DNA from 3 places in the Lysinibacillus zambalensis genome. Region 2 is predicted to be linked to each of the others. Evidence: riboswitches for the same ligand, from Rfam matches in the RefSeq annotation. Region 2 holds a riboswitch; each other region holds the start of a gene.
The links. Region 2 has a riboswitch for cobalamin ahead of ABNX05_RS16255 (ABC transporter substrate-binding protein). Riboswitches for the same ligand answer to the same signal wherever they lie in the genome.
Positions count from the first base shown of each region.

Region 1: linked by a shared signal. The riboswitch ahead of ABNX05_RS03155 (ribonucleoside-diphosphate reductase subunit alpha) and the one ahead of ABNX05_RS16255 (ABC transporter substrate-binding protein) in region 2 are both predicted to bind cobalamin.
Region 3: linked by a shared signal. The riboswitch ahead of ABNX05_RS11845 (ABC transporter substrate-binding protein) and the one ahead of ABNX05_RS16255 (ABC transporter substrate-binding protein) in region 2 are both predicted to bind cobalamin.

Region 1 covers NZ_JBEGDG010000002.1:60,774-72,063, forward strand. The annotation lists gene ABNX05_RS03135 (ABC transporter ATP-binding protein) at 1-641, opposite strand, end outside; gene ABNX05_RS03140 (ABC transporter ATP-binding protein) at 638-2,371, opposite strand; gene ABNX05_RS03145 (M23 family metallopeptidase) at 2,650-3,549, shown strand; gene ABNX05_RS03150 (ribonucleotide-diphosphate reductase subunit beta) at 3,649-4,689, opposite strand; gene ABNX05_RS03155 (ribonucleoside-diphosphate reductase subunit alpha) at 4,702-6,915, opposite strand; cobalamin riboswitch at 7,078-7,265, opposite strand; gene ABNX05_RS03160 (hypothetical protein) at 7,376-8,059, opposite strand; gene ABNX05_RS03165 (ECF transporter S component) at 8,056-8,550, opposite strand; gene ABNX05_RS03170 (bifunctional adenosylcobinamide kinase/adenosylcobinamide-phosphate guanylyltransferase) at 8,858-9,202, opposite strand; gene ABNX05_RS03175 (histidine phosphatase family protein) at 9,199-9,798, opposite strand; gene cobS (adenosylcobinamide-GDP ribazoletransferase) at 9,771-10,547, opposite strand; gene ABNX05_RS03185 (bifunctional adenosylcobinamide kinase/adenosylcobinamide-phosphate guanylyltransferase) at 10,587-11,162, opposite strand; gene ABNX05_RS03190 (histidine phosphatase family protein) at 11,175-11,290, opposite strand, start outside.
Region 2 covers NZ_JBEGDG010000012.1:89,540-100,829, forward strand. The annotation lists gene ABNX05_RS16235 (heterodisulfide reductase-related iron-sulfur binding cluster) at 1-343, opposite strand, end outside; gene ABNX05_RS16240 (cob(I)yrinic acid a,c-diamide adenosyltransferase) at 800-1,363, opposite strand; gene ABNX05_RS16245 (adenosylcobinamide amidohydrolase) at 1,534-3,009, opposite strand; gene ABNX05_RS16250 (FecCD family ABC transporter permease) at 3,006-4,007, opposite strand; gene ABNX05_RS16255 (ABC transporter substrate-binding protein) at 4,004-4,969, opposite strand; cobalamin riboswitch at 5,467-5,649, opposite strand; gene ABNX05_RS16260 (acyl-CoA dehydrogenase family protein) at 5,796-7,463, opposite strand; gene ABNX05_RS16265 (class I adenylate-forming enzyme family protein) at 7,465-8,967, opposite strand; gene ABNX05_RS16270 (MerR family transcriptional regulator) at 8,960-9,349, opposite strand; gene argS (arginine--tRNA ligase) at 10,073-11,290, opposite strand, start outside.
Region 3 covers NZ_JBEGDG010000007.1:158,046-169,335, reverse strand. The annotation lists gene ABNX05_RS11850 (GTP-binding protein) at 11-1,951, opposite strand; cobalamin riboswitch at 2,091-2,277, shown strand; gene ABNX05_RS11845 (ABC transporter substrate-binding protein) at 2,447-3,442, shown strand; gene ABNX05_RS11840 (precorrin-3B methylase) at 3,504-4,181, shown strand; gene ABNX05_RS11835 (LacI family DNA-binding transcriptional regulator) at 4,586-5,599, shown strand; gene ABNX05_RS11830 (nucleoside hydrolase) at 5,652-6,614, shown strand; gene ABNX05_RS11825 (ECF transporter S component) at 6,636-7,232, shown strand; gene ABNX05_RS11820 (energy-coupling factor transporter transmembrane component T family protein) at 7,302-8,045, shown strand; gene ABNX05_RS11815 (energy-coupling factor ABC transporter ATP-binding protein) at 8,042-8,908, shown strand; gene ABNX05_RS11810 (energy-coupling factor ABC transporter ATP-binding protein) at 8,901-9,719, shown strand; gene rbsK (ribokinase) at 9,728-10,615, shown strand; gene ABNX05_RS11800 (S9 family peptidase) at 10,802-11,290, shown strand, end outside.

The DNA.
Region 1 (11,290 bases), on a different contig from region 2:
CGGGCCGCATAGTTTTTACTACTACGTTTAACAATTTGCTTCGTTGTAAAAACAATTAAAGGAATAATAGTCAGCGTCACGATTGCTAGCTGCCAACTTAAAGAGAACATAGCAATACTAACACCGATTACCGTTAAGACCGACGACACGATTTGTGTCACACTTTGTACAAGTGCTGTATTTAAATTATCGATATCATTTGTCACACGGCTCATTAGATCACCAAGTGCTCGCTGATCGAAAAATCTCAGTGTTAATGTTTGTAACTTTTTAAACAGTTCAAGCCGTAATGTGCGAATTGTTTTCATCGCCACATGGATCATGACATATGTTTGAAGCCACGTAAAAATTGATGCAGCTGTATAAATAACTGCTAGCACAATACCAAGACGAATCGTACCGGCAATATCTTTTTTCATAATATATTCATCGACGATATGCCCAATTAAGTACGGTCCTGCTAAACTTAAAAATGTAGAAGCTATTACAAAAAATATAGAGAAATAAAGCCCTATTTTTTGTTGCTTCACATAATGCCACACACGATTAATCGTAGCTTTTTGATTTTTAGCCTTTTCAGCTGGTCCAGCCATACGTGGTCCGCGTCCAAAATTCATTTGCTTTGGTTGACTTTGACTCATTGTTGTACACCAGCCTTTTGCTGTGAAGCGTAAATTGCTTGGTAGAATTTATTATTCTGTAATAATTGTTGATGTGTGCCTTGACCAACAATTTCGCCGTCATCTACTACTAAAATTAGGTCTGCCTGTTGAATAGAGGCTATTTTAGACGCCACGATAAACGTCGTTGTATCATTATATTGATGGCTAATAGCTTCCTGGACATGTTTTTCAGAGGCACTATCAAGAGCAGATGTTGCATCATCCAGCACTAAAATAGCAGGCTGTCTTACGAGTGCACGTGTTAACGCTAATCGCTGTTTTTGACCGCCAGAAAGATTGGTCGCCCCCTGTGAAAGTTCATGCGCTAAACCTTTATCCAGTCGACTTACAAATTCAGTAGCACATGCTGCATCTAGAGCTTGCTGTAATTCCACTGACGTTGCATCTTCCTTACCAAGACGGATATTATGGTCAATTGCACCTGAAAACAATAATGCTTTTTGAGAAGTAAAACCAATATGTTTGCGTAAAGTGGATAATGCATAATCCTTTAGAGGCTTTCCGTCCAAGAGGATTTCTCCACTCGTCGGATCAAATAAACGTGGTAATAGCTTCACTAGCGTTGATTTTCCACTTCCTGTTTTTCCGATCAAACCTACCGTTTGCCCCGGCTTTACCGAAAATGTAATGTTTTTCAGGACATCCTCAGCCGATTCATAATAACGATAGCTTACATTTTGAAAGTCAATCGCCCCTTGAATTGGTGCTGTATGTGGATTTTCCGCTTCCTTAACCGCTACTTCTTTATTTAAGACGTCCACGATTCGCTCCCCTGAAGGAATTGCACGTGCAATTTGCATCAATACCATACTAGAAGTCATCAATCCATTTAATATAATCGTTAAATAGTTAATAAAAGCTAGAATTACTCCAACCTTTAAAGTACCGGCTTCTACCTTAATGGCCCCAAGCCACAGTGCTGCTACAATGCCTAGATTGACAACGAACATCGTAAACGGCACGAGCACGCCAACAATTTGCTCGGCTGTAATAAAGCGCTTCGTTAGCGTATCATTTAGAGCGCCAAACTGTTCAATCTGTTGCGTTTCACGACGGAACGCCTTCACAACACGAATCCCCGCTAAGTTCTCCTGTAGCTTCGTATTAACACGATCAATTGCCTCCTGCACTCGGCGATACAGGACACCCGAATACTTTGTGAAAAAGTACATCGCAATAATTAATAGCGGCACGATAATAAGGAGTATCGAAAATAACTCACGTGCCGTCACAAAAACAATGATAACCGCTCCAATAAATAATAAAGGACCACGCACAAAAATACGCAACGTCATCATAAACGCGCGCTGAACACTTTCTACATCACTCGTTAAAATCGTAATAAGCTTCCCTGTTGTAAAAGTGTCACGTTCCTTTGCCGAATACGTCATCATTTTTTCATAAAGTGACTGACGAACATCCGATGCAAAATGGATTGCCGCCTTCGAACTATAATAGGAACAGCCTATCCCACCAACAAGTCCGAATACCGCACTGATCAGCATCCAGACGAACATTTTCAGCACATACGGATCATCACCATTCGCAATACCCGTATCAATCATATGCTGCATAATCGTCGGCTGAAGTAAATCCATCGTTACCTCTAGTACCATTAATAATGGTGCAATTAAGGTAAAAAATTTATAGGGCCCTAAAAACCCTCCTAACTGTTTTATTGCCTGCATTCCTTCGACTCCGTTCTTTAATTCACATTCATTATTAATTATAACTGAAAAACATTCTCAAGTGGCACTATTTTTACGGGTCTCGTAATATTTGGGACACGATTGATTTTTTATGTAGGTTTTGGTAACTGTAGAAGTTGCTTTCAAATAGGTTAAAAGGAAGCTCTGGACTAAGGTTCATTTACTGGCATCTCTAAGTTAGAATGCAGTTAAGATAGGGTAAATATTACCAATAATGTAATGACGTCCTTAAAATATCATAAGGGAGATGAGAAATAGTGTTACCAATCTTTTATTCTATTGGTTTGCTAATCATATTGCCTGCGAGCTTTATTATTTCGTTATGGAAAGCTCCATTTAAAAGTAAACTAGAATGGTTATTGGACTCAATGTTGACTACAGCACTAATCGTTTGGTTATTTCAAGCAGGAAACTGGAGTTGGGTCGGATACTATGTTAGCTTTCTTTGGTTGATTCTCTTGATTGTCACTTTCATTTTTTCTTGGAAAAAGATAAGAAATTTACCGTTTACAATAAAATATTCACTAAATCAAAAGTTTTCAATTGGTATTTACATTTTACTTATTCTCGTTTTTGGTACGTATAATGCTTTGGTCGTAAAAAGCTATTCAGTAGCCGAAAAAGGCATTGAATTATCCTTCCCTCTTAAAAATGGCACCTACTATGTCGGACAAGGTGGGAATCAGGTGGCAATGAACTACCATCAAGCCCATCCAGGACAAAAGTATGCTTTAGATATTTTAAAATTAAATACGATTGGAACTCGCGCTAATGGACTATATCCAGAAGAATTGAATAAGTATCAAATATTCGAAGATAATTTATATAGTCCTTGTAATGGGAAAGTAGTCAACGTCAAAAATGATTTACCTGATCTCACTCCTCCAAAATCTGATTCAGAAAATCCTGAGGGAAATCATGTCACCCTATCATGCGAGAACGATGATGCGACGACCATTTTATTAGCTCATATGCAAAAAGGCAGCTTAGTGGTGGCAAAAAATGAAAAAGTAACAACGGGCCAAAAACTTGGAAAAGTAGGAAATTCGGGCAATACAAGCGAACCACATTTACATATTCACGCCGAAAAGGATGGAAGAGGTGTTCCGATCATATTTAATGATCGCTTTTTAGTGAGAAATAGTTTGGTTAGGTAATATATATCCCCCTCTCCCTATTGTTTATTGCAGTTTGACCCGTTCACCCTCATAAAAAATACACCGCAATGTTAGTTCAACATCGCGGTGTATTGAGTATTACAAATCATCAAATCCGTTATCTTCTACATTGACCTTCACATATTGGCGAGAACGCTGCTCGAAGAAATCTGTTTTTCCTAAGTCAACATCCTCATACGCTTTAACCCACTTTAATGGATTTTTGCGATAGCCTTCAAATGGACGCTCTACGCCAAGCTGATTACAGCGTACATTCGCATAGAAGTGTACATAATCATGCACATCTTCCACATCAAGGCCTTCAATTTTATCACCAATCACTTCATTAGCCCAATCGATTTCTAGCTGTACCGCTTCACGGAAGATTTCCTGTACACGAGCCGCTCGTTCTGGTGTATCGTATTCAGGATATTCCTCTAAAAGCTCCTGATAAATTTTCACAAATAAATCGACATGAAGCTGCTCATCGCGATTAATATAATTAATCATCGTTGACGATGCCACCATTTTTTGATTGCGTGCTAAATGATAGAAGAAAGCGAAGCCAGAATAGAAGAATAAACCTTCTAAAATCACATCATAGACAATCGCTTCTAGCATATTTCCAACAGATGGCTCCTCTGAAAATGCATGGTAGCCTTTAATTACGAAGTCATTACGTCGCTCTAATACTGGCTCTGTACGCCAAAAGTCAAACGTACGATCCTGTTCGTCTTTGTTCACAATACTTGATAGCACATAAGAATAAGAGTGATTATGAATTACCTCTTGTTGCGCTAAAATAATCATTAATGCATTTAAGCTTGAATCTGTTAAATAATCCGCTACTTTCCCTGCAAAATCAGTTTGCACACTGTCTAATAGTGCTAGTAAGCCAATGATTTTTAAAAAGGATTCCTGCTCATTCGCTGATAGCTGTGGAAACTGCTTAACATCATTGCTCATATTAATTTCAAACGGAGTCCAGAAGTTACCTAGCATTTTTTTATATTTAGGATATGCCCAGCTAAAACGCACATCGTCCCAGTTTAAAATGTTAGAAGAGCGTCCGTTCACAATACCTGTTGAACGGTTTGGTGCTTCTTTATCCATAATTTGTCGTTTTGTAATAGTTGTCATTGTTACTTCCTCCTAGCTCGCGCAAGACTCACATTCTAGTAATTCTACAGACGTTGAGCGTACATAATATGTCGTTTTCACACCGCTCGCCCAAGCGTTCATATGCAATGCTAGTAAATCTTTTGCCTTAATCGTATTTTGAACGTATAAATTAAGTGAAATGCCTTGGTCGATATGACGTGCTCGAGCAGCATTTTGCTTGATTGTCCAATTTTGATCGATGAAATAAGCAGATTTATAATACCAAGTTGTCACAGGTGATAGATCCGGTACCGTTACTGGAATTTTGTAATCCTTCTTCTCTTCTGAATAACTCTTTTGGAAAATAGGATCAATCGTAGCCGTACTACCCGCTAAAATGGATGTTGATGAGTTCGGTGCAACCGCCATAACATAGCCGTTACGCATTCCTTTTTCAGCAACCGCGGCGCGTAACGCATTCCATTTATTGCTGTCGTAGCCACGTTTTTCAAAATACGCACCAGTATGCCAATCTGAGCCTTCAAATAATGGGTAGGCTCCTTTTTCACTTGCCAAATCGTTAGAAGCGCGAATCGTTAAATACGCAATTTCTTCATATAGCTTGTCCGCAAATTCTACAGCTTCCTCAGACTCCCATTGAATTTCTTTCAATGCTAATAAATGATGCCAGCCAAATGTTCCAAGTCCAATGCCACGGTAGCGTAGATTCGTACGCTCTGCTTGTTTTACTGGAATTGTATTTAAAGCAATAACATTATCTAACATACGTACTTGAATCGGAATTAATTTTTCTAAAACACCAGCCGGTACAGCTCTGCCTAAATTAATAGATGATAAGTTACATACAACGAAATCGCCAGGCTTGCGACGTGTTACGATGACATCATCTTCTAGAGTAATAGACTCGAATTCAGTAGCTGACATATTTTGAAATATTTCTGTGCACAGGTTCGAGCTATAAACCATTCCCTCATGCTTATTCGGATTCATGCGATTTACTTCATCTCGATAGAACATAAACGGCACGCCTGTTTCAAGCTGCGAGCGCATAATACGTTTCATAATATCAATAGCTGGTACGACCTCACGACTTAATAATGGATTCGCAATACATTCTGCATATTTAGTACGGAAAGTGCCATCACCTTTTTTCTCATCGTAGAAATCCTCTAGTGAAAAGCCCATAACTTCTCGTACTTCATGTGGATCAAACAAATGCCATTCCCCGCGCTCTTCAACCGTTTCCATAAATAAATCCGGTAAACATAGCCCTGTGAAAATATCATGGGCACGTAAACGCTCATCCCCATTGTTTAAGCGTAAATCTAAAAACGTAAAGACGTCTTTGTGCCAAACATCTAAATAAACAGCAATAGCTCCTTGTCGTTGACCTAGCTGATCGACTGAAACCGCCGTATTATTAAGCTGTTTAATCCATGGTAAAACACCACTAGATGCACCTTTAAAGCCTTTAATTGATGAGCCTCGGCTACGAATTTTGCCCATATAAACACCAATACCACCACCGTATTTCGATAATGTTGCAACATCTGTATTCGTGTCATAAATACTTTGTAAACTATCATCTACTGTATCGATAAAGCAACTAGATAGCTGGCCATGTGTTTTACCTGCATTCGATAATGTAGGTGTTGCCACAGTCATATATAAATTACTCATTGCCCAGTAAGATTCACGTACTTTTTCTAAACGATTTTCTGTTTCATCCTGCATAAGGGTCATCGCAATGACCATCCATCGTTCCTGTGGTAGCTCTACTGGTGTTTTCGTGTAATCACGGACTACATAGCGGTCCATTAATGTTTTTAAGCCAATATACGTAAACAATTCATCTCGACTTGATTCTAAATAGGAAGCGAGTTCTTGAAGATCCTGCTCACTATATTTTGTTGTTAAACTTTCATGATACAAACCAGCTTCTGTATAGCGTGCTAATTGTTCCGGGAAACATTTATAAACATCTTGCACTGGAACGCCACGGCGCATTGCAAATTGATCATATAGTTTTTCTAAATAAATTTGAGCTGCGACGAATGTCCAGTATGGCTCCTCCTCATCAATTAGGCTAAGCGTTTGTAAAATCATCGCATCCGCCCATGCTTCAAATGTCGCATTGTCGTTTTTTCGTAGCCATCGATCCGATAATCTTACAAAACTTTCGAGTTCATCCTCCGTATAACTTTTCTTGAGCTTAGCAATTTGCTGTTCGATTTGAATTGTCATGTATACATTCTCTCCCTTTCTTTCTCCAGCAACACAAAAAGCGATCACGCAACACTTATCGGTTACGTGATCGCAGTAAAATCGGAAATGGAAATGAAGGACATGCACACTAAGAAGTGGACAAATCTCTCGCCTCCACTTCTCAATCCCCGAAGAATGTGTTGCTGTCTTGAACAAATCGGCAGGTCTCCTGGCTCATGCTTCCTCCAAATGATGGCCTTCCCGTTCTTTACAGTGGCCTATTCATCATTTGTCAGCACTTACAGTTGCGGGGACAGCTTCGGCCTAAGATGACTCTTTTCCGAATTCCCTTTTAAACCATATTTGGTACCGCTCGTCCAAAATACTATATATTGTGTTTTAACTCCTAAACAAATCTAACATATAGTGTTTATAGTTGCAATAGGCGTTTTGCCCCTTGAATTTTTTAAAGTACTACTTTTTCTCGAAGCAAGCCCGATTACAATGCAGTTTTACGTAGTTTTTCAAAATTTCTAGGAAAATATTTTTGTACTAGCTGCTCTTTTTCTGGATCAATTCCAAGTAAAACTACTGCACATGGACCAGCTGTTTTCTCAACATTTAATGCACTTTTGACCTGTTGCTCGCCAAAAAGCCGGCTAAATTCTGCTTGTAAACCTTTTGATCCAACTGGCCATACTTGCTGCACAATTCCCTCTTTCCACGCTTGAAAAATAGGTTGCAGCTGTGCGACATCTTCAGGTTGTGCAAGGATTTCATTGCCTACAAGTGGCAAACCATATGTGTACCAACTTAGCTGCTCATGCTTAGTTGCTGTTCGTTTCTGCTGCTCCCCAAGCATCGTTATTGACAAGCCTGATTGTAAAGTTGGCATATTAGTCTCTGAACTACCGTCTATTTGCGGACAAAAAAGACCAGCCTCCTCAAAAACCTGTTGAATGCCTGCAACATAACGAGACCATGTAGCATCCCCTGAAAAATTAGCAAGTAAAATATGCTTTGGTAAAGCATTTGCAGCAAGCTGCTCTAAAAATGTAACACGTGCAGTAAAATATGCTGTAAGCTGATCTGGAGCAGACACAACATCCTGTAGCTTTTCGCCAATTGCAGCGGCATTATCGGTTGTCGCAATGAGCTCACCTATTTTTATTGCATTTCTCAATGTACTCGACCTTCCTTACGTACAAACACCTTCGACAGAACTGGCATCGCCACCGCAACGATCACTAGATTAATGAGTGTTGCCAGTGGAAGACTAGTCAATGACGTCCAGTAAAACGCCGGACTAATAATAAAGTAAAATGGTATAGGTGCCACGACACCATTTAAAATAAGTGCCACAGGCCATTTCCAGAAATACATGCCTTTTTTATGCATAACCCCAAAGATCCATACAACGATAAACATTTCCACTGCGATAATTATATGTAGTGGTCCAAAAGGAAAGCCAGTAGTTAGGGCTGAAATAAAATGCCCAATGACTCCCGCAACACCAGCTAATACTGGCGATAAAAATACAACGCTCAAAAATGCCGGTGCAGAGTCAAGCGCAGCAGTTGTAATAAATGTTGGAATTTTAATGACTGCACCTACTGCACAAATTGCCGCTACCATGGCAGTGAGCGTCAATTTCATCAATTTTTGTCGATCCATTCCATTGCCTCTTTCCGTTAAATTTTTTCATCAAAGCTTGGGGTTGATTTCCGTTCCGGCTGTACGCTTTATCGCTGACGCTTCGCTTTCGCGCAGAGCTTCCTGGGGGCGTCGGGACAACAGGATGTTAGTCACGAAGGCGTTATCACAAGATGTGATGGTTTTAGCCTTCATTCCTCAATATCGCTGATCCCCAAGGAGTCGACCAGCCTCCACTCCAATCAACTTATATACAAAGCATGCGACTTTGCAAATGTCATCCCACTTTTGTGAAGTGTTTTACAAACTCTGCAAGCAAGTCACTATATCATTTGATTTGTTCCCCAATACCGTACCAAATGCGTACGACTTGTTCGGCTTCAGCAAACAATGCTTGATACAAACGCCCACATGTATCACGTAATAATCGTGCCTGTTTGTCCATCGGCACAACACCACGCCCCATGTCGGTCACAATTATATACAATGCACAATTTTCTTCAAGGGTCTTTAGTCTTGTCAAAATAGTTCTGACAAGAGGTTCATCATCCTCAAGGTCTTGTGTTACGAGCCATTTCTCTATGTTTTTAATTACTAGTACATCACAAGTAGGAGCGCCATCAGGTAGAGTGCCATCCACTAGCTCAACGTTTTGACCTGTAAGTAATTTCATGACATAGTCGGTTTTTCCACTATAGGCTCCTCCGATAAAGACATGCATCTTGCTCTCTCCTCCCAAGCCTTTCTTGAAAACGTTAAAGAAAACATTTTATCATGCGGTGTTTGGTAAGACCAAAAAGGTTGCTCAGTTGGAGCAAAGGCTACGAGTAGCGCTCGAATAACCCCGCCATGGACAACGAGATGATACACATCTTCCCCTTTTGGTAATGCAGTGAACCCTGCCAAAACACGTGCACAAAACATATCAAAGCCTTCTCCCCTTGGAGGTGGAGACTTTACAGGATCATCTAACCATGCACAATAACGATGATCTGATTGTAAGTCCTCATATGTGAGCCCTTCAAATTCTCCGAAATTCGACTCTCGAAATCTCCGATCAGACACGTAAGTTGCATTCGGAAAATAACGGAAAGCTGTTTCCCTACAGCGTAGTAAATCACTACCATACACCTTGGTGACCTCTTGATCTACAATAGGGAGTAAAGATGCATCAGCTAATGAAGAATCTGTCCAGCCGATATAACGCTTTTCTAAATTTTCCTTTGTTGGTGCATGTCTCATTAAGCGCACAGTAACAACGTCACCCACAGTACAACCTCCATTCCTTCAATTGATGCACCGAGTAAATCCCCAGAAACACCGCCAAAGTTACGCACTGTAAATTGCCGAAAGACTAAAAAAGCAATCGCTAGTACTGCCATCAACACGAACGGAACAATTGTGAAGCCAGTTACAAACAACAAGCTACTGTATGCTACAACTAATGTTAAAAGCATACAGCAGATTAGTAAACCTGGCTTAATATGTGTTTTAAAAAAGTAGGCAAGCCCCTTTTCCTTTGAGCAATTAAGCGACATAAAATAAAAGCTCATACCTACTCGTGTACATAACGGAATAAATACAAGCATCCACAGTTCAAACTTTTGCTGTACGAATAATTCGTGAAGTATGACAAATTTACCAAGCACTAAAAATAGCACTGAAAGCACACCAAATGCACCAACACGTGGATCATCCAAAATTTCAAGCCGCTTCTCACGATCTCGATAGGAAAAATAAGCATCCCCCATATCAATAAAACCGTCTAAATGTAGTCCACCAGTAAATATGGCAAATAATCCGATAATCACAAAGGCAAGTAATACCTCGCTACTAGCCGTCCATTCCGTTAAACCATAGATCACCGCAGCCACTGTCGTACCCATGAGTGCCCCTATCCATGGCAAAAAGGCGAACATCCCTGTAATTGTTGCCTTCGTTAAAGGAATTTCTTTATGTACTGGCAAAACTGTAAAAAATTGAAACGCAAGTTGTATGCTATGCCAGATATTTTTCATCGTCTTGCCTACCTTCTTTTATTTTCAAAGCATCATTCATTATTTCCATTTCTTAACGACACCATAATTGATTTCATACGCCTCATCCGCTTTAGACACGAACCATTGATGTAATTCCCCAAGCATTTGCCGGTATAACTCTACTTCCTCGTTCGTATAGGCTGGCTCATCAAATAATTCGTTTGAGACGATAAAAAACGTCACCCTTTTCTCAAGTAACGTCTCTACCGCCTCTTTTAAAACCTCAAGTTTCATTTCTAAACATCCAGGTTGTTCCACACAGGGAGCTCCCGCATCAAAACCTTCGTAAAACGCATTTGTTAACCACGTCGTAACACAGTCCCATAACACGACATCTCCATCAGTCAGTTTATGCAAAGTATTTGCGATTTCATAAGGTGCTTCTATCGTCAGCCACTCGATATTTTGCGCCTGTCTGTCTGCCTGATGTCGAATGATCCGCTTCTCCATTTCACGATCCAACGCTACGCCGGAAGCAATATAAATAAGCCGCTGCGCTTGTATAGACTCTGTTTGATAGTGAGTAACAGCCGCTTTTTCAGCAAAGTGGGATTTACCACTGCGTACTCCCCCCGTAATGAAAATCAGTGGCAATGGTTTCCCCTCCTATAGTAAATGTTGAATGTTGCCGATCTCTTGAACGTGCCATTGTTGATCGACTTGTTCAATAATCGTTACACTTGTACCATTAATAAATGGCTCTGTCCATAGCTGATCGACCC
Region 2 (11,290 bases):
CTTGGAAAAATGTAAACACACTATAGAAAATGCCAAGCGGCAAATGTGATCCAGGTGCTAACCCCTTCCAAATTAAATCAATGGCACCTAGCTGCACCATCAAAAATCCATAGAAGAACATAACGTGAATTAAACCACTCTTCGGATCTTTTAATAGCTTATTTTGGCCAAGTACATTGACCATAAGATAACGAATTCGTTCTTGAACACTTTCATCAAACTCAACCTTTTTCCCCAATTGCACAAACTTATAGCGTGTTTTTAACAGATAGAAAAATAACCCTACTGCATAAAGCACAACCACGACTGTTAGAACAATGTTTGCAATTACTAATGGACTCATGGTTGGTCCCCCCTTTAGTTTGTCGTAAGTTTCTCTCTTTGTAGTAAATTTGCTAGTTCAATCATTATATTCCTATTCTAATAAATGAGTGAGCATTCAGTCAACATAAAACGGAAATATTTCTGATAATTTTATATTCTTACATTTTACAAGATAAAAAGCCACCCTGAATTTTCAAAGCGAGCTATTAACCACTATAGAGATTTATTCATTTATATTATGAATCTATCTTTTAATTGTCTTCAGATATTCAAAAAGCCGATTTGCATCATGTTTTTGATGACAAATCGACTTTTTCAAGTGTGCTAGATTTCAACGTGATGCCTTTAGCCTTTCGTAAAAACCAAAATTATTCCGATAAAAGCTAAAATTGTTCCGATAAATCTTCAAAGTATTCTTCGAAAAACGAATTCATTACAATAACGTAGAGTTCATCCACAACTTTTAGTGATCAAGTTATTTTTTAAACACATTGCCGCTTCGAATATATTCAATATCCGCAACATTCAATCGGAAATTCACAACACGTGCAACCGCAAATAAATAATCAGATAGACGGTTTAAATATTTTTGTACAATTGTCGGTACATCTTCGATTTCCTTCATAAGCGTTACCATTTGACGCTCTGCTCGACGCGCTACTGTACGAGCAATGTGTAAAGTTGCAGCTGCTGGTGCACCGCCTGGTAGAATAAAGCGTTGTAACGGTGGTGCTTCATCTGACAATGCATCAATACGCGATTCCAACACTTCAATCGGCTGCTCTGTAAGCTTATAATGACGCTCCTTCATAACATTAGCAAGGTCTCCGCCTGCATCAAAAAGCTCATGCTGAATCGTTTCTAAATCAATTAAAATATCCTTGAATAGCTCACGATCTAGTTCACTAATAGCCTTACCAATAAAAGAATTTAATTCATCGATGGCCCCATATGTCTCTACGCGTAAGCTATCTTTGTCAACGCGTCCACCGATAAGACTTGTTTTCCCTGTATCGCCTGTTTTCGTGTAAAGCTTCATTTCTCTCATCTCCTAGAATTGTTTTTTATCAATTTCGCCTTGGCGTAATTGTTGCTGTCGCTACGTTAGCACTACGCTTTCGCACAGATAAACAATGCGTCCGGATTTTGAATTGTGCCCGCACAATTCATTCCCTTGAAAATCCGTGACATCCGCCGGCGGCATTATCTTCATTCAGCAAGTGTATCTGCTGAATGAAGATAATTTTTTATTGCCTGCACAGTCGTTTCAAAAACACCTCTACCGATGATCTTACCTACATCAGTAATGGGACCGCCGTACAGCATTTCTTCCCCTTTTTGTGTCGCTGCAATCAATAAACTATCTGTAGCAGTACCTGTTGCAATCGTACCACTAAGCTCATCACGAATATTTTCTGATTGCATTGCCTTTGTTTTCGCCTCATTAGCTGTCATCATTGCTTGGAAAAACGCTTCTTCTGATAAACAGCCATTCACGATGACCCACGTATTTATAGTACCAATATATGGTTCATCTTGTCTTTCATGTGCACGAGATACATCAACAGCATTACCAACCCCAGCCGTAACAGCTACAAGAACGCTACCAAAAGAAGCTTGAAATTCATTAATAGCTACAAGATTTGTTGGGACAGCTGTTAACATGACGACTGTACTTGTAGATGAAAAGTGCTCCTTTAGTAAAAATTCAGCGACCTCTCTCTTTACATCATTAATCACATAATCTATTGGTACAGAGCGATTTAACAGACAATCATACCAACCGATACCCGGATTATGGACAGCTGAGGACACCGTTTTTAAAGGAAACTCTGATTGAAGCTTAATGTACTGATCTGTAACAGTGAAATTTTCTTTTTTAATGACAGCACGTTGCTGATGTTCAACGGTGGCTGGCATCATTGTAATTTGAGGCTTTGGAATTTCTGGATGTGCATAAGTTGCCACTCGAGCATGATAGACATCTTCAATTTGCGAAGCGACTAATACTTCATGCGGCGCCCCAAATGCCCGCATCCGTCCTTCCTCCATTAGTAATAATTCATCACAGTAAAGAGAAGCTAAATTCATATCATGCAGTACCATAATAACGGTCAAACCACATTCTATTGCTTCCTTTCGTACCATATCTAAAATTTGACGTTGATGCGCAATATCTAGATGGTTGGTCGGCTCATCTAGCAGCAATATTTCCGCTGTTTGTGCAAGCGCTTGGGCGACAAAAACCCTTTGCTGTTCACCGCCCGACAAAAATTCCATCGGTGTCTGTTCATAGCGTTTTACACCTGTTTGCAGCATTGCATGTTGCACTGCTTGTTCATCACGAGCAGACCAGCTTGAAAAGAAGCCTGTTTGATGTGGATAACGTCCAAGAGATACAGCCTCCCTTACACTGTTTGAAAATGTATTAACATGTAATTGTGGCAGCACTGCCATCTTCTTTGCTAATGCACGAGCAGTGTAAGAGCTACTGTTTTTACCATCTACTAATACAGTGCCTGCAGTTGCTGGTAGTATGCCACTTATTACTTTTAACAGTGTGGATTTCCCACTACCATTCGGCCCTAAAATCCCTAGTATTTTACCTTTTTCAACGGAAAAACTTATATCGTGGACGATCGGTACGTCTTCATAACCACCGGAAAGATGTTCAACAACAATCATGCCCGTACCCCCTTGCCTCTACGTTGTTTATAAAAAATATAGGAAAAAACGGGCGCCCCAATAAATGCAGTAATGACACCAATCGGCAGCTCTCTTGGCATAATAATTGTTCTTGCTATTAAATCACAAATAATTAGCAAAGTTGCCCCATTTAAAAATGATAACGGCAATAAATGACGATGATCTGAACCCCAAACCATTCTCGTCATATGAGGAACAACTAAACCAACAAAGCCAATCGTTCCAGAAACAGCTACCGCTGCTCCTGTCAACATGGATCCACCTACTAAAATAATATATTTACTACGTTTAACATTGACACCTAAATGCTTCGCACGTTCTTCACCATATAACAGAACATTTAACTCACGTCTTTGTGTCCAAAGCATAATAGAGCCAATAATGACAAACGGAATGATCATCTGAACGTAAGGCCAACCACGCATCGATACTGAACCGAGCAACCAACCGATTACTTGGCGTAGCTCCTCACCAGATAATGCAATCATTAATGAAATCAAGGAACCTAAAAACGAACTAAATATTACCCCTGTTAAAATAAGAGTTTCCATTTTTAGTGAACGGTCTACTATTCTAGCAAAACCCATAACAGCAAACATTGTTAATATGGCCCCTATCATACTAAAGACTGGCAATGTAAAATGACCGATTACAGGTATTGAGACACTAAAGAAAATCGTCATCACTGCGCCAACTGATGCACCGGAGGAAACACCTAACGTATAAGGATCAGCCAAAGGATTTTTTAATAGGCCTTGAAAAGCTGCCCCTGCAATAGCAAGTGATGCCCCTACAAGCCCTGCTAGCATCACTCGAGGTAAACGAATCTTCCATAAAATATTGGCAGCTGTTTCATCGGCCGCCGTATTCCACAATACTTCTAATGGAATATGAACCGAGCCTATCGCTACACCACACCAGATGCTAATGATTAAAAGCGTAATTGCTGTTACATAGGCTACAATTGTTTTACTCATTTAAACGCCTCTGGGTAAACGGCCTTTGCTAATTCCTCAAAACCATCTGCTAATCGAGGACCTTGACGACTTGTCATACTTTCATCCACTTGTACAATAGCTTTATTTTTTACGGCAGTTACTGTCTCAAAGCCTGGACGTTGTGGAATTTTCGTTAAAATATTTGGTACATAATTATATGCCACAACAATGACATCTGGATTTTTCGCAATAATTTGTTCAGCTTCAATTGGATACCAGTCATTTACATCTGCTGCCACATTTTCGGCATGAATCATTTCTAGCATTTCATTCATAAATGTACCTTTACCAGCTGTATAAATCTGTGGCTCATCAGACGATTCTAAAAAGACTTTCTTTGGCTCAACACCCTTAAGTTTTGTTTCAACTTCTTCAATTTTATCCTTCATATTTGCGACTATTTTTTTAGCCTCTTCTAGTTTTCCCGTTGCACGACCAAGCTGTTCAATCGTTGTGTAAGTTTCATTAAAGTTTTTTGCATCCGCTACAACAAATACTTTCACACCGGCAGCCTCAAGCTGTTCAATTGCTCCTTTTGAATAACTCATACCGGATGCATGTGCAAAAACGATATCTGGCGTTAACGCAATAATTTGTTCAATATTATAATCTACACCGCCAACCTTATCTTTTTTAGTAGCCTCTGCTGGATAATCGTCATTATCTGTTACACCTACTATTTCATCATTTAAGCCAAGACCAAATAAAATTTCAGTGTTACTTGGAATGAGAGAAACTATTTTTTCAGGAGGTGCTTCTAGCGTAATATCTTTGCCAACAGCATCTGTTATCGTCATTGGAAATGTTGCTTGATCTACTTTAGATGTCTCTTGCTGCTCAGCAGATGACGGCTTGTCATTTGTCGCCTCTTTTGTGTTGCACGCTGCAAGCAAGCCAACAGCTAAAAATGCTGATAATCCTATTTTCCAAAATTTCTTCATGTGAATCCCCCTTAGTCTATCTGTGCATAAAGTTAACGACTTGTTTATCTGATTGATCGATACATTTTAGGTTTTATCGTTTAAGGTTGTGGAGTTGTTTATCTCTCAACGTTGTGGGGATATCGTCCAACTTTTTAAGTTTATCACCCAACTTTGTGGATTTATCGACCACATCGTGTGTTTCCGCACAACATTATGGGGTTATCACCCAACATTTTAGGCTTATCGTCCAACTTTTTAAGTTTATCACCCAACTTTGTGGATTTATCGACCACATCGTATTTCCGCACAACATTATGGGGTTATCACCCAACATTTTAGGCTTATCGCCCAACTTTTTGAGTTTATTACCTAACGTTGTGGGGGTATCGCCCTCTTTTTCAAATTTATCGATATTCAGCTTACAAAACAAATACCCCTCATCATAAAAAAAATGAGGGGGTCAAATTTGCACAATATACATATACAAAATCCACCATCCTATCCTCGTAGGCTACAACGTGTTTTCTATAAAGGCAGGTCTCCTGGCTCGTGCTTCATACGCTTTTTCAAGCCTTCCCGAAATTTTCAGTGGCGCAGATTGAAAAAACTCACACTTACAGTGGCGGGACCGCATCGGAATTACACCGATTTCCCTTTTCACTTTACTTAAGTAAAGAACCTTTATAATATTCAGTTGATTGTATTATACATGAAAATCAAAGAAGTCGCCTCCATTCGAGACGACTCTTCATCAAATCAATTATGCTCGTCATAATTGCCACAGGACGTGGCGTGCTTAGACTGGGTTCCTCTATTTCAGCGGATGTTTGGACGCTGAAAAAAGTTAAACTATGTCAGAAAAATACTGTACCGTTTTCATTGGTGCACCCATTTCTCGTAATGCCCATGTATTCTCTAAATAAATGTCTGCTAGCTTCTCATATTTACCGCCGAATCTTTGTGCCCATTCAACTGCTACAACACTTTCATATAAATGTGCCATTTGCTCTGCGACCTTTTTTGCTTCAAACGTTTTTGTTGCATCATCTAAACGGCTAAATGTTTGCCAAGTTGAATCTAGTTTTGCTAATTGCCCTACTACAATTTCAACTAATGGACTGTCAGCCAGTTTTTCTAGACGTTCCTCCATAACACGAACAAACATTTCGTGCACATGAAACTTATCTACTAAACGAATGAGCTCTAAAGCTAAAATATTTGCAGTCCCCTCCCATACGGTAAGGACCTGTGCATCTCTTAATAACCGAGGTGTAACAAAGTCTTCAATATAGCCGTTTCCGCCATGTAATTCAATGGCTTCACTCGCATAATGTACAGCTTGCTCAGCGGTTTCTTTTTTCATGATTGCAATATACAAGCGGTTCAAAATGATGTCCTCTTTATTCCCCTGTCCACTAGTTACTTTATCGTATAGCTGAATAAGATCAAAAACCGTAGCAACTTCTACATGAAGCTTGGCAGCAAATTTCCCTAGTGTATCCTGGATCATAGGATATTGCGTTAAAGGCTTACCAAATGCATGGCGATTTGTCACATAGTGCTTCGCCTCTAAATAGCCGCGACGCATGATGCCGATAGAAGCAACTGCATTGCAAATTCTTGATAAATTAAGCGCCTCCAACATATAGTAAATCCCTTTATTCAGATCACCAACAACATATGCGAGCGCCCCATCAAATTCCACCTCACCAGAAGGTACTGCTCTAACACCAAGTTTATCCTTTAAACGCCGAACGCGCAGGTTATTAACTGTGCCATCATCATTTCTCCATGGAACTGCAAACAATGTTAAACCCTTTGAGCCTGCACGAGCCCCTTCTATGCGTGCCAATACCATAGTCACTCCACACATTCCAGCGTTAGATGCAAAATATTTCTCACCATATAAACGATACTGATTGCCGTCCTGCCTTGCCTCTACAACATTCGCTCCGACATCAGAGCCACCTTGGCGCTCCGTTAAAAATGTAGCCCCCTCATAGAGCTCTGTCTCTCCAGTTGCACAAACATGTGGTAAAAAGCGCTCCTTCACCTCATCACTCGCATAATGATCAAGCAGATAAGCCGTTGCCATCGTTAACGTAACAGGACAGTAAAAGCCTGGTTCAGCATGTGATAGTATATAGCCTTGAGCAAAGCTATACACATAGTTGCCCTTTCTACCTAATTGCGGAATATCTTTATGCACATAGCCAACAATGCCAGTATTGTACGTCTCTTCAATTGTTTTTTTATAACCGTCATTGACCCAAATCTCTGACACTTCTTCACCATAGGCATTATACCTTTGTAATCGAGGTTCACCCTCTCTATCCGTATGTTTAGCTCTCACATCAATATCTCCTGCACAAAGCTCACCGAAATCTGTTAGCTCACGTGTTGCATATTCCGCAAACTCTTTATCTAGCATCATTTCTAAAACGTTTTGAAGTGTATCATTCTCTTTAAAAAAGTTTGTTGTTTTCATTTCTTCCTGCTGTAAAACCTTCATTTTATCTCACCTCTTGTCCTTTCAACGTTTGTTTTAGTATTTTGCCTGATGCATTTCGTGGTAGCGCTTCTACACGTTCGAACATGCGTGGAATTTTATATTTAGCAAGATGCTCCTCCAAATAAGCTTTAAGTTCGTTCTCGTCAATTTCTGTTTTAGCAGCATAAACAGCCTTCACGGTTTCTCCCCACTCCGGATGTGGTACACCTATTACAGCAACTTCAAATATTCCCTCATAACTCAACATACGATCTTCAATTTCTTTCGGATAAATATTCACACCGCCTGAAAAAACGACATCCTTTTTACGATCAACAATCCAAATATAGCCGTCCTCATCTAAGCGAGCTAAGTCACCTGTTTTCAGCCAGCCATCTATAAATGCAGCCTTTGTTGCGATATCATCCTTGTAATAGCCCAGCATATTGCTCTCACCGAATAACACAATTTCTCCTACTTCACCAACACTGACATCTTCTCCAATGTCGTTGATAATACGCAGCTCTGCTCCAAGTGGTGCACGTCGCCCAACGCTCCCCGCCTTCGTTGCATGCTCTTCACCAAGCAATATTGAACCGTTTGGCCCAGCCTCTGTTAAGCCATAGACACAAGTTAAATTTTCTGTTCTAAAAGCTTTTTGTAAATGACGGACTTCGTTTTGTGATAACGGTGCGCCACCATATGCCCACCATTTCATCGATGATAAATCAGCTGTTTGCAATCTTGGCAGTTGGGCAGTTAACAAATATGCAACAGGCGCTCCAAAGAAATGCGTCGTCCGCTCCTGCTCTATTGAATCAATAAATAAATCAGGTGTAAACGTTGGTGTTAACACGTTTGTTGATCCTACAAGTACCCCTGCCATTAAAAATAAATGTAATGGAGCTGAATGCGTTAATGGCATCATAAGAAGGATCCGGCTTTCTGGCTTTACTTCCATTTCCACTGCAATCATTTGCGCTACAGATAAAATATTGCGATAGCTAAACAACACACCCTTTGGTTTTCCCGTTGTACCCGATGTATATAAAATCGTTGAGACATCATCTTCATTCAACTGGCAATCAATGGTTTGAGTGCTTGCATGTTCAATAAGTGTTTCATAGTTTAGCCAGCCAGCGTACTCTTGACCCGTTTTGATTTTTAAAGGAACTACCGTGATGTTTTCAACTGCTGCAAAAATTGCCTCATGCACTAAAATAGCTTTAGCATCAGCATGCCGAGCTACATACTCGACCTCCTGCAACGTAAATTTCGCATTTACCGGTACGACAATAGCCCCGATGCGCTGAATAGCAAAATAGCTAACAACAAACTCTACAACATTTGGCATAAAAATGATTACTTTATCGCCTTGTCGCACACCCTGCTCTACTAAAGCATGACTAAAACGTGTCACTTGCTCATCTAAATCACGATAAGTTACTCGTCTGCCCTGACAAACAACCGCTTCACTCATAGGGTACTTTCGCGCATTACGTGCTAACAAATTCGAACTATTCATCAAGCATCTCTCCCTTTAAAGTCGCTAATTTTTCTGTAAATATGCCTTGTAACTGCTGTATCTCCTTTTTCATCTGTACAAGCTCTGCAATTTTGCCGTCAATCTCTTCAATTTTTTGTTCCCCATACTCGACCGTACGCTCCAACTGCTGAATGCCCGTGCGATCATAATCAAACAGCAACACCATCTCCTTAATCTCCTCAAGTGAAAAACCGTACCGCTTTCCTCGGAAAATAAGCTTAAGCTTCGCTAATTCTTTTTTTGAAAAGGTTCGCTGATTAGTAGATGATCGATTGGGATGAAGCAGCCCCAGCTCCTCATAATAACGAATTGTCCGTGTTGAAACATTAAACTGCTTAGCCACTTCTTGAATCGTCTTCAACACCATCTCCCCCTTCTCATTTTTCATCAGTATATCATTGACGCTAACGTAAACTTCAACAAAATATCTGAATTTTGCAGAAAATTATAGTTTTAGAGAGATGAATCTGATTATTTCGGAGATATTATCTGGCACTTTGATGGTTCTATCCACGGTTTTGGAGTTCTATCCATGGTTTTGGAGTTCTATCCACGGTTTTGGGGATTCTATCCACGGTTTTGTGGATTCTATCCGTCGCTCTGGAGGTTCTTTCCGTCGCTTCTGATTCTTTCCCCTCGCTCTGCCGGTTCTTTCCGTCGCTTCGACTATCCTTTCCGTCGCCACGGCTATTCTTTCCGTCGCTCTGCCGGTTCTTTCCGTCGCCCCGACTGCTCCTTCCGTCGCTTCGGATTCTTTCCGTCGCTTCGACTATTCTTTCCGTCGCTTCGGCGATTCTTTCCTTCGCCACAGCTACTCTTTCCGTCGCTTCGGATTCTTTCCGTCACCTCGGCGGTTCTTTCCGTCGCCCAGGTTACTCTTTCCGTCGCTTCGACTATCCTTTCCGTCGCCACGGCTGCTCTTTCCCTCGCTTCGGCTATTCTTTCCGCCTCCCCGGAATCTTTCCCTCACCCCGGCCACTCTTACTGTCGCCCCGCCATTCTTTCCCTCACCTCAACCGCTCTTGCTACCTAAAACAAAAAAACCCCCGGCACATGATTGTGCCGGAGGCTGGAAAGACGATTATTACATTTTTTCTGGTGCTGATACGCCGATTAAGCGTAGTGCGTTGGCAATTGTTGTACGCACAGCAGTGATAAGGGCTAAGCGAGCTTCTGTTAGCTCTTTATTTGAAGCATCTAACACTTTTTCAGCGTTATAGAAGCTGTGGAATGCAGCTGCTGTTTCTTGAATATAGTTGGCGATACGGTGTGGTGTACGGTGCTTCGCAGCATCTGCTACCATTTTCGGGAAGTCGCCCACTTTTTTCAGTAAATCGATTTCTTTTTCAGCAGTTAGTAGGCTTAAATGATCTGTTGTTGCAGCAAAGCCTTGCTCATTTGCTGAGCGTAAAATTGAAGAAATACGTGCATGTGCATATTGTGCGTAGTACACTGGGTTTTCGTTTGATTGAGAAACGGCAAGGTCAAGGTCAAAGTCCATGTGAGAATCGCCTGCTGTTTTCACGAAGAAGTAACGAACTGCATCTAAGCCAACTTCTTCTACAAGCTCACGCATTGTAACTGCATTCCCTGTACGTTTAGACATTTTGAATTTCTCACCGTTTTTATAAAGTTGAACCATTTGGATGATTTCTACTTCAAGTGTATCACGGTCGTAACCAAGCGCCTGAATGGCAGCTTTCATACGTGGGATATAGCCGTGATGATCAGCACCCCAAATATTAATTAATTTATCGAAGCCGCGTACAATTTTATCTTCATGATATGCGATATCTGGAGTCAAATATGTGAAAGAGCCATCATTTTTAATTAACACGCGGTCTTTATCGTCGCCAAATGTTGTCGAACGGAACCAAGTAGCACCGTCTTCTTCAAATACATGGCCATTCGCTTTTAGTTTATCTAAAGCTACTTCGATTTTGCCGTTTTCGTATAGTGATGTTTCTGAATACCACTCATCAAAGTTTACACGGAAGTTTGCAAGGTCTGTTTTTAACTTGGCTAATTCTAACGCTAAACCATGTTGACGGAAGAATGCAAAACGTTCTTCTTCAGATTTTGATAAAATTGCATCGCCATGCTCACCTGCTAGTTTACCAGCGATTTCAATAATATCTGGACCGTGGTAGCCATCCTCTGGCATCTCAGCATCCAATCCTAAAGCTTGCTTATAACGAGCTTCAAGTGAATACGCTAAGTTATTAATTTGGTTACCTGCATCGTTAATGTAGTACTCACGAGATACTGCGTAACCTGCCATATCTAACACATTACATAATGA
Region 3 (11,290 bases), on a different contig from region 2:
TTTTATGAATTTAGTCAATACAATGCATTGCTGCTTGTGCTTCGTGCCATGGAACAGAGTAGCCCTTGCCTTTTGCGCAAAAAATACTAGAGGATGTATAGTCGGGATCGGCGTTCTTATCGTAGCTGATTTGCGCAATAATTTCTTCTGTATTGTGACATGTATCGTAGCCATCAAATTGTAGGGAAAGTACGCCTTTCCCATTGGTGTAGGCGGCAAAGGTTGTACTGTAGCTCATAAATGTTGAGACGGGGGCCCGGCCGGTTACAATCGCGTCATATTCAGTTATGATTGGTGCGTCAAATGTACCAGCAGCTTGCTGAATGTCCGTCATCATGCGGCCGATGAAATCACTAGGAGCTTTAAGTTTAAAGCGGTAGTACGGCTCTAGTAATATATTTTCTGCTTGTTCGAGCCCTTGCCGTAATGCACGGAATGTTGCTTCACGGAAATCGCCACCTTCAGTATGTTTATTATGTGCGCGTCCTGTTAAGAGTGTGAAGCGAATATCTGTAACCGGAAAACCGGTTAACAGCCCATGATGATCGCGCTCGAATAAATGTTTTTCAATGAGTCGTTGATGTCCAACTGATAAATCATCTGCGTGGCATGCATTGACAAATGTATTGCCGGTGCCGCGTGTATTTGGCTCCATCAATAAATGGACCTCTGCGTAATGCTTTAATGGCTCGAAATGACCGTAACCTGTCACCGTTGTGGTGATCGTTTCCATATACAAAATCTGTGGTTCGCTAAATGAAATGTCTAACGAGAACCGTTCATGAAGCACTTCGATAAGAACCTCGAGTTGGATGACACCCATAATATGAACATGAATTTCTTGAAATTTTTCATGCCATAGCACACGTAATGAAGGTTCTTCTGCTTCAAGAATACGGAAAGTTTTTAACACGTCCTTTATATGCTGAGTGCCTTCATAATGTACTTTTGCCTGTAAAGTCGGTACTAACTCAAAGGGCTGAGAATTATTCGAAGAACCAATAATATCGCCGATGTTTGCTAGACTAATCCCTTTTACTGCGAAAATCTCCCCGGCCTCTATCTTTTGAGAAGTTTCATACCGGTTGCCATTGTATAGTCGAATCTCCGTCACTTTTTCAGTCACGTCTCCAAATGAAAGTTCATCACGGACATGTAACGTTCCTTGCAAAGATTTGATAAAAGTTAAGCGTTGATGTCCATCATGACGAATTTTAAACACCTCACCTTGAAACGGAGCGTTGTTATTAAATTGTGTCTCTGTAAGGAGGGGGAGCTGTGTTAGGAATTCCTTTATTCCACTATCTTTTAAGGCAGACCCAGTAAAACATAGAAAGGCCTTTTCCTGTTTAATCATCCTAGATAAATGAGTAAGGCAGCTAGAGCTATCCAATGTTTCATTGAGAAAAGCATCGAGAAGGTGTTCATCACGTTCAGCAAGCCACTCCATTATGTCGTTTGAAACATAGTCGGAACGGAGCGGTTCGTCTACGAATAAAACATCTGCAGAGCAATCCTTTTGAAGCGCAGCCATTACAGCTTCAACATCTGCTCCTTCACGATCAATTTTGTTAATAAAAAAGAAGGTTGGAACATGATATTGGCGTAAAAGTTGCCACACTGTTTCAGTATGACCCTGTATTCCTTCGACAGCACTAACAATAATGATGGCATAATCCATAACCCGAATGGCACGCTCCATCTCTGGAGAGAAATCGACGTGCCCTGGTGTATCGATTAATGTATATGTATCATCCCCAAGCGTCATGCGGCCTTGCTCCGCAAAAATCGTAATGCCTCGCTGACGCTCCAGCTCATGACTATCTAAAAATGTGTCCTGGTGATCCACTCGTCCACGAGCTTGAATACTGTTTGTATGAAATAGTAACTGCTCAGAAAATGTTGTTTTACCGGCATCCACGTGAGCAAGTACTCCAATTGTTACATGCATAAAAAGATCCTCGTTTCTATTCATTCATTTAACAACATTGTAACAGAATTGGTATAAAAAATATTTCATATAGTGTTTATGTCGCAATAGTGTTAATATATGTATGATTGCGAATCTACTAGTCAATCTATATATAACAAAATAAAAATGACGTATTGGTGTAAATGACCTTTGTTATTTGCTTAAAAGGGAAATCGGTGCAAATCCGATGCTGTCCCGCAACTGTAAATGGGGAGTCTATACAAGATGCCACTGTAGCCACGCTATGGGAAGGCGTATAGATGATGAACCTAAGCCAGGATACCTGCCAATATGTATTTATTACTGAATCCACGAGGATGGGGATAGTGAATAGGTTGAAAAACCTTTCTTTTGCTATGCTAACCTCTTGGAAACAAGGGGGTTTTTTTATGCCCTTTTCTAAAATCGCTATCTGGTAGCATAGGAGTCTAAACGATTTCTTTCTATATATTTAACATCAAAGGAGAAGAGGACATGAAGAAATGGAAAAGCGTATGGCTAGTCTTTGCGATCGCAATGGTGGCTATATTGGGTGCATGTAGTGAAAAGGACAAACTAGAATCTGCTACACAAAGTGAGAAGGTAGAGCCTTCACAAGCTGAAAAGTCAGACATAACGATTAAAAATAATGGAACAACGCAAGTATATAAGGAAGCCCCCAAAAAAGCGATTAGCTTAAATCAGCACGTGACAGAAATTATGTTAGCTTTAGAGCTAGAAGATTCAATGGTAGGGACGGCGTACTTAGATGACAAAATTTATGAGCCCCTACAAGCGGCCTATGATAAAGTGCCTGTGTTAGCAAAACAGTATCCTACAAAGGAGCAGGTTATTGATGCAGAAGCAGATTTTTTATTAGGTGGTTGGAAAAGCGCCTTTGGAGAGAAAGGTGTAGGTACACAAGAAGAGCTTGAAACATTAGGCATTCACACTTATTTACATACAGCCTCAATCATGACGAAACCAACTTTAGACGATATTTTCACAGATATTCGAAATATCGCAAAAATTTTCCGTGTTGAAGATCGTGGAGAAGCACTAATTGAAAAAATGACAAAGGATGTAGAGAATGTCCGTGCAAAACTACCGCAAAATGGAGAAGAACTGCCTGTTTTAGTGTTTGATAGTGGTGATAAAGAGATCTTCACTGCAGGACAAAACATTATGAATGAACTTGTTACGATGGCCGGCGGTAAAAATATTTTTGGTGATGTAGAATCGGGTTGGACTACGGTGTCCAAAGAAGATACAGTAGAACGTAATCCAGCGGTCGTAGTTGTCATAGATTACGGAGAAACAACAGCGGAAGCAAAAATAAACTTCTTAAAAAATGATCCAGCCTTGAAGGAAATGGAAGCAGTGAAAAACGAACGCTTTGTGATTCTACCACTTTCTGCTGCATCTGAAGGGGTACGTGCTGCAGAAGCCATTCAAATTTTGGCGAAAGGCTTCTATCCTGAGAGTTTTTAAGCTATCCAATAAATGGGGGGCTAGCAATTGGCTAGCTCCTTTTTCATAAGGAGAAGTATTTATGAATGCATTCCGTTCGAATATACCGGACAAAACCTTCGAAAACTTAAACATTAATGGGGATTTTACTCGCCTTGCCGTAAGCCCAGGCATTATTAATAAACATTATACCCCTGCACAATTCCAAACAATAGCAAAGGTTGTAGGGGAAAAGGGTGCCATAAAATACTCTGCCTCTTACAGCATATTATTATCTATCCCAACAGTAGAAGTTGAAAAGACGATTGAGGAGCTAGAAGACGCTGGCCTTTATGTGGCAAAGCAAGGTCCGATTGTAGAGATGAAAGCGTGTGATTTTTGTGATGGTGACAAAATGGAGGCAGCACCAATTACAGAAAAGCTATATCATTCATTAAAAGGAATCACTGTCCCTACAAGATTACGTGTAAACGTCAATGGCTGTGCCTCTGCTTGTTATAATGCGGTGTATGATGATATTGGGCTTGTTTATCAAAAGGATAGCTTTGATGTCTATTTAGGAGCAGTGCCGATGGGAGCGAATGCAAAAGCTGGGACACTCTTTGCGAAAAAGGTAGGAGTAGAGCTTATTGAAGGCTTTCTAAAGCAAATCATTGAGCTCTATCAGAAACATGCTCGTCCGAATGAACCCTTTTATAAATTTTATCGCAGAACAAATTCTGCTGATTATTGGAAAGATTTAATCTTACTATTATCATAACGATGTCTCTTAGCGACTGATTACGTCTGATAAATCGCTTCATGTGATGATAGAAAATTAGAAGTATTTTATCATCAACATATCAATTTGCCTTACTAAAGAGGCTTGGGCATAAGAAAACTAAAATTTTCACATTTTAAAGCGCAAGAATTTATCATTTTAAAAACTGATTTCTTGCGCTTATTAAGTTTTGTCCCATCTTCTTATTTACAAAAAATATTGTTGAGTTGTTTCGATTTCATATAGATAGTGTTACTTGTCATAACAAGGCTTGTGTTTATTATTTTCTGATTATTCAGAAATAATAATGACAATTTGACTATGTCATGATATGGTAGTTGAGAAAACGTTTTCGTAAAACGTTTTCTTAAAATGTGATTTTATAGTAATAGTAGGTGAAGATTGTGAGACGATGGACCATTAAAGACATTGCGAAACAAGCGGGTGTTTCCATTACCACTGTTTCTCGAGTATTGAATGAAAAAGAAGAGGGAATGTCTCCAAAGACACGTGAAAAGGTACTAAAAGTTATGGAGGAGGTAGATTTTCAGCCTAACCAATTTGCTCGTGGTCTTGTTACGAAGCGATCGAAAATATTTGGGTTAATTATTCCGAACATTTCTAATCCTTATTTTCCGGAATTATGTAGGGGGGTGGAGGATGAAGCGAATGAACGAGAATATAGTTTAATCATCTGTAATTCTGATGATCAATCTGATAAAGAGAAGCGATATTTGCGACTATTAGAAGAACAACAGGTAGATGGAATCATTTTTTCTGCAAAAGATTCTTTGGAGTCTTCGGATGAAGAGCAATTATCGCGTGCAAAAATTCCTTTCATTCTCGTTGATAGGGGAAAAAGTGAAAAAAATCATTCCAGTGTTTTATTAGATAATGATAAAGGTGGATATTTAGCAGGAAAACATTTAACAGAACTGGGACATAGAAAGATAGCGTGCATTATTGGTCCAAAGTCTATTTCTTTGACTAATGACCGTTTAGAGGGTTTCAGAAGAGCATTGGCTGAATCAGGGGTTGAACTTTCGCCATCGCAAATTATTGAAGGGGACTTTCAGATGGAAATGGCGTACCAAAAGTCCAAAGACCTCCTTATGAAAAAAGAGGTAACGGCAATATTCGCCTTTAATGATGTGATGGCATTCGGTGTTTATCGTATGGCTCACGAGCTTGGGATTCATATACCAAGGGATTTATCCATCGTAGGCTTTGATGACATTCCGTTAGTATCTGCATTAATACCAATGCTTACTACCATTCGTCAAGATACTTATCTAATGGGACGGGAGGCTGTGAAGCTTTTAATACAAAAACTTGAGAATAATGAAACGCAATCTATTATGTTTAATCCGACTCTAGTAGTACGAGAAAGTAGTACATCACCTAAATTATTACTGTAATTTATCATCATAGAACAGTAAAAATTATAGATTAACTATAGGAGTGAACTTGATGAAAAAAATACCAGTAATTATTGATTGTGACCCAGGAATTGACGATGTAATGGCGCTATTATTAGCTTTTTCTCGAGATGATCTGGACATAAAATTAATTACAACGGAACCAGGAAATCAAACTCAAGAAAAAACGATCTACAATGCTAGAGCTTTTACAAGTTACATGAAACAAAATATTGAAATCGCAAGAGGATTAAAGGAACCTTTATTCCGCGAACTTGAGGTTGCTAATGATGTTCACGGGGAGAGTGGGTTAGGAGAAGTTATTTTTCCGGAGCCGGATTTATTTGAAAGCGATAGAACAGCCTTAAATGCTTTAATTGCTGTTTTAACTGAAAGTGAAGAACCTATCGTTTTAATCGCAACTGGCCCACTTACAAATATCGGAGCATTACTACTTGCTCATCCAGAAGTGAAAGAAAAAATTAGCTATATTTCGTATATGGGTGGTGCAGCTGTATCTGGCAATATGAGTCCTTTTGCAGAGTTTAATGTATATGTTGATCCACATGCAGCCGATATCGTTTTTCGTTCTGGAATTCCTATCATTATGAGCGGACTTGATGTTACTCATAAAGCGTATATCAATATGGAAGAATTGAATCAAATTGAAAGTATGGATACAGATTTATCTCAAAAGATTGGGGCAATGCTGCGCTTCTATATTTTAAATGCAAAAAATAATGATTTTCAAGAAACGGATTTTGAAAATAGTTTTCGTTTGCATGATCTTTGTGCTGTGTCCTATGTTGTCACTCCGGAACTTTTTGAAGGGAAAAATTGCTTTGTAGCGGTTGAAACAGAAGGGCGTCATACTGCTGGTGCGACGGTTGTAGATTACATGCACCGTTCTGGCAAACCTCATAATGTAAAAGTTTTGCATTCGGTAAATCGTGGAGCTTTTGTCAATCAATTTATGGAAGCGGTTGCGAAAATGGGCCGTCAAATCAATCAATAATAAAAAGGGTGGGAATCCAAGATGAAACGTAGTTTTAAAGATGATTTTAATATGATGTCTATGCTTCTTATTCCAATTGGTGTAGCTGTTAATATTGTCGGTTTTCAAATTGCTAACGTTTTAAGGCTCCCTATTTTTCTTGATACGATTGGAACCATTTTAATCGGAGTCGTTGCTGGTCCTTGGGTTGCATTACTTGCTGGTTTAATTACCAACCTTATTAATGGTATTTTCAATCCTACGTATTTTCCATATGTCATTACATCGGTGGCAATTGGGTTAGGAGTAGGATACTTGTCCAAAGGTGGAATGTTTAAAAATATTCCTAAAACGATTATTTCCGGAATTGTGATTACATTTATTGCTGTTATAGTTTCTGCTCCGATTACAGTGTTAGTTTTTGGAGGAGCAACAGGAAGTACAGGATCTCTCCTTACAGCAACATTCCTTGCTTCAGGACAAAAAATTTGGAGTGCCGTGTTCGCTTCATCCTTTATCTTTGAAATTGCTGACAAAGTAGTATCTGCTCTAATCGTTTACTTTATTGTAAGAAAAATGTCTGATCGCTATTTATCAAAAATGAATTACGGGACTCTATACATGAAACGTGAAGACTGACAGTAGTTTCATGAATTCTTTCCGTTCTGCCTGAGCGGAAAGATCTACTTTTTCTGAGGAGGGTTCACAGTGCAGAAAAATTTCATTCAACAATTGCATCCATTGACTAAATTTTTCTTTGCATTACTTGTATCAGCTGCCGTACTTATAATTCCAGGGTTTAAATTTTCATTTCTAGTTTTTCTAATTTTACTTCTAATCGCTGCCGCTGCAAGCGTTTTGAATGAATTTTTTGGAACTGTTGTGAAGGCTTTGTTATTTTTACTAATTATCGTTTTCCTCATGCAGCTCTTTTTCTATCCAGGTGATCATCTGATTGGACAATGGGGAATATTCAAATGGACTGAGGAAGGCTTGAATTATGGATTATCGCTTACTTCTCGTATTCTTGCGATGGGTTCTGCCTTCATATTATTTTTCCGTTTGACAGAGGTTCGTGACTTTGTAAAATCGCTAGAAGATGCTGGCTTACCTCCAATGGGAGCGTATGTTGTTTTATCCACATTACAAATTATTCCTGAAATGCGACGCCATGCTAACACAATTATGGATGCGCAAAAAACACGTGGAGTAGAAACGGAAGGGTCAATGTTCATAAGAGCTAAAGCATTTATTCCAACCTTAACTCCTCTCATATTATCATCTATATCAAGTACTGAGGAACGAGCAATTACTTTAGAATCGAGAGCATTTTCTGCTCCAACAAAGAAGACTAGTTTGCATAAGTTAACAAAAAGTACAGCTGATCGAATTTTACCATTCGTCTATATTCTCATTTTAGTAGGATTGGTGTTATGGAGGATACTTACATGAATAAGATCATTGAAATGAAAAATGTCTCCTATCGATATCCAGTTAGTGATGATTGGAATATAAAAAATGTGTCTTTTACAATTGAAAAGGGGAAATTTACAGCCATTATTGGCAACAATGGATCGGGGAAAACGACTCTTTGTAATATCATACGTGGATTCATTCCACACTTTTATAAAGGCAACCTTGAAGGGGACGTTATTGTCGATAATAAAAGAATAGTAGAATACCAATTAGGTCAATTAGGAGAAAAAATTGGATATGTCTTTCAAAATCCTTTTATCCAAGTATCAGGAGTAAAAGATACTGTCTTTGACGAAGTAGCGTATGGGCTCGAAAATTTAGGTGTAGAAGTAAATGAAATAATAGAGAGAGTAAATGAAATATTAAAGCTTATTAAAATCGAGCATTTACGAGAAAAACACCCAATGGAGCTGTCGGGTGGTCAACGCCAACGTGTTGCGCTTGCTTCAATCATCGTAATGAATCCAGATATCCTTGTCATTGACGAGCCAACATCTCAGCTAGACCCAATTGGAACGGAGCATGTATTTAATATCATTCGTCTTATGAAAGATAAGGGGAAAACAATTATCCTAGTAGAACATAAAATGGACTTAATTGCTGAATATGCCGACAATTTAATAGTCCTCCACGAGGGAGAAATTGCTTTACAAGGTTCGACCCGAGCTGTTTTTGCCGATTCACGCTTTGGAGAATATAACATTCAATATCCTCATGTAACCGAGGTCGCTCTTAATTTAAAGAAAAACGGTGTTGCATTAAAATATGTCCCGATTCGTAACGAGGAATTACCTGAAAGCATTAGTTGGGCAAGCATAGGGGAGTGTACTTATGACTGAACTTCAATTTAAAAATGTCAGTTTCGCTTATCCCGATGGAACAAAAGCATTAGAAAATTTGACACTTACTGTTCCTGCTGGGCAACGCTTAGCCATTATTGGACAAAATGGGGCCGGAAAGACAACGGCAGTAAAATTAATGAACGGTCTTTTAAAACCAACTGAAGGCGAGGTAACTGTTGGGGATTGGCATACAAAAGATTATACGACAGCACAAGTTTCTCGAAAGGTTGGCTATGTATTTCAAAACCCGGACGATCAAATTTTCCATAATAATGTGGCATTAGAAGTCCAGTTTGGTCCTAAAAATATGGGCTTTGATTCAGAACGTGTATCGCTTTTAACAGATTGGGCGATGAAAGTATGTGGAATTTATAATGTTTCTCACGAAAATCCTTATAATCTTCCCTATTCGGTTCGTAAATTTGTTACCATTGCGTCCGTTTTGGCAATGGATTCCGATGTGATTATTTTAGATGAGCCGACAGCTGGGCAGGATCGGGTCGGATTAGATTTATTAAGTAAGCTTTTAGACGAATTAGAGGGAAAGGGAAAAACTGTTATTGCGATTACGCACGATATGGAATTTGTCACGGATTATTTCTCTCGTATTGTTGTAATGGCAAATCGAAAGATTATTGCAGATGATGATTCAGAACGCATTTTCTATAATCCTTCGATATTAGAAGAGAGTATGCTGAAACCGCCTGCAGTTGCTAAAATTGCCAACTTATTGGGTTTGGAGAAAGGTATTTTGACAAAAGACCAATTATTATCCGTATTAAAGGAAAGAGTTTTAATGAGAGGGTGATAACTGGTATGGATATTTCATTAGTTGGGAGCATTAACATAGATCTTGTTTATCGTGTTCCTTATATCGTTAATAATGGTGAAACGCTTCATAGTACGTTCCATAGTGTTCATTTCGGTGGAAAGGGTGCGAACCAAGCTGTAACTGCAAGCCAGCTAGGAGCAAACGTTCATTTTATTGGAAAAGTAGGTAAAGATGATTTCGGGGAACAGGCTATAGACAATTTAAGAAATAAAGGCGTTTATGTTGATTTCGTTCAAAAGGAAGGAGCAACTGGGCAAGCGATTATTCAAGTGACAGATGCCGGTGATAATGCGATTGTTTTATTTTCCGGTGCAAACTTTTTAGTTACTCCTAAACAAATTGAACAAGAAACACATATCTTTTCTTCAAGTAAGGTACTCCTTCTTCAACTTGAAATACCGCTTGATACAGTTGAAAGGGCCGTGGAAATCGCATCTCATCATAGAAAAATCGTTATCCTAAATCCAGCACCAACTCATCGATTACCAGATTCATTATTGGAGAAAATTACATTTTTAACGCCAAATGAAACAGAACTTGCTCAATTAACGGGTATTGAAACGACAACGGAAGAAAATATTCGCTCCGCATGTCGTTTATTGCTAGAAAAAGGGGTTGGGACAGTGGTCGTTACACTTGGATCAAAAGGCTCTTTTTATATGAATCATGAAGAAAGTGGCTGGGTTCCAGCGTTAAGCGTTGACACAATAGATACAACTGGTGCCGGAGATGCATTTAATGGTGCTTTGGCAGTTGGACTATGCCGGGGAGATTCGCTTCGAAGTTCGATCGATTTTGCCACGAAAGTTGCCGCTTATGTCGTTACACAAATGGGGGCACAACCATCAATCCCGGATTCACTCTTGAAATAAATGATAGCCGTAGCTGTTCGTAATTATTACGAACAGCTATGTTTTTTTATACGCAAGTCATTAGTGGGTATTCGAAATCCACTTTAGAATAAAAAACAATTTCTCCGAAAAAGGAGGAATAATGCTTAGTGTATCGAAATATTGTACTAAGTAACCAAATTTTCACACAAAGGGGATAGGGAAGTTATGACATTGAAACAAGGGATAAAACCAGAAGATCTATATGAATTAAAATCAGTGGCGGATCCACAAGTATCACCTGATGGAACAGAAGTGGTGTATGTACAGACTCATATTGATGAGAAGAAAAAGGACTATGTGTCTAATTTATTTTACATAAATCTGGATGATAAAAAAACGCAACAATGGACATTTGGGGAAGATAAAACGCATTCACCTGTTTGGTCTCCGGATGGCAGTAAAATCGCGTTTGTGTCATCGAGAAATGGCAAACCACAAATTTTTGTTCTTTCAAAAACAGGCGGGGAAGCGAAACAAGTTACGAATTGTAAAAACGGTGCGACATCGCCTACTTGGTCTCCTTGTGGAGAGAAAATTGCCTTCTCTGTACAGCTTGGTAAAGATGAAAACATTGATGATAAAGTTGAGAACAATCAAAAGGAAGACAAAGAGCTAAAACCACTTGTAATAGATAAGATGAAACATAAATCAGAT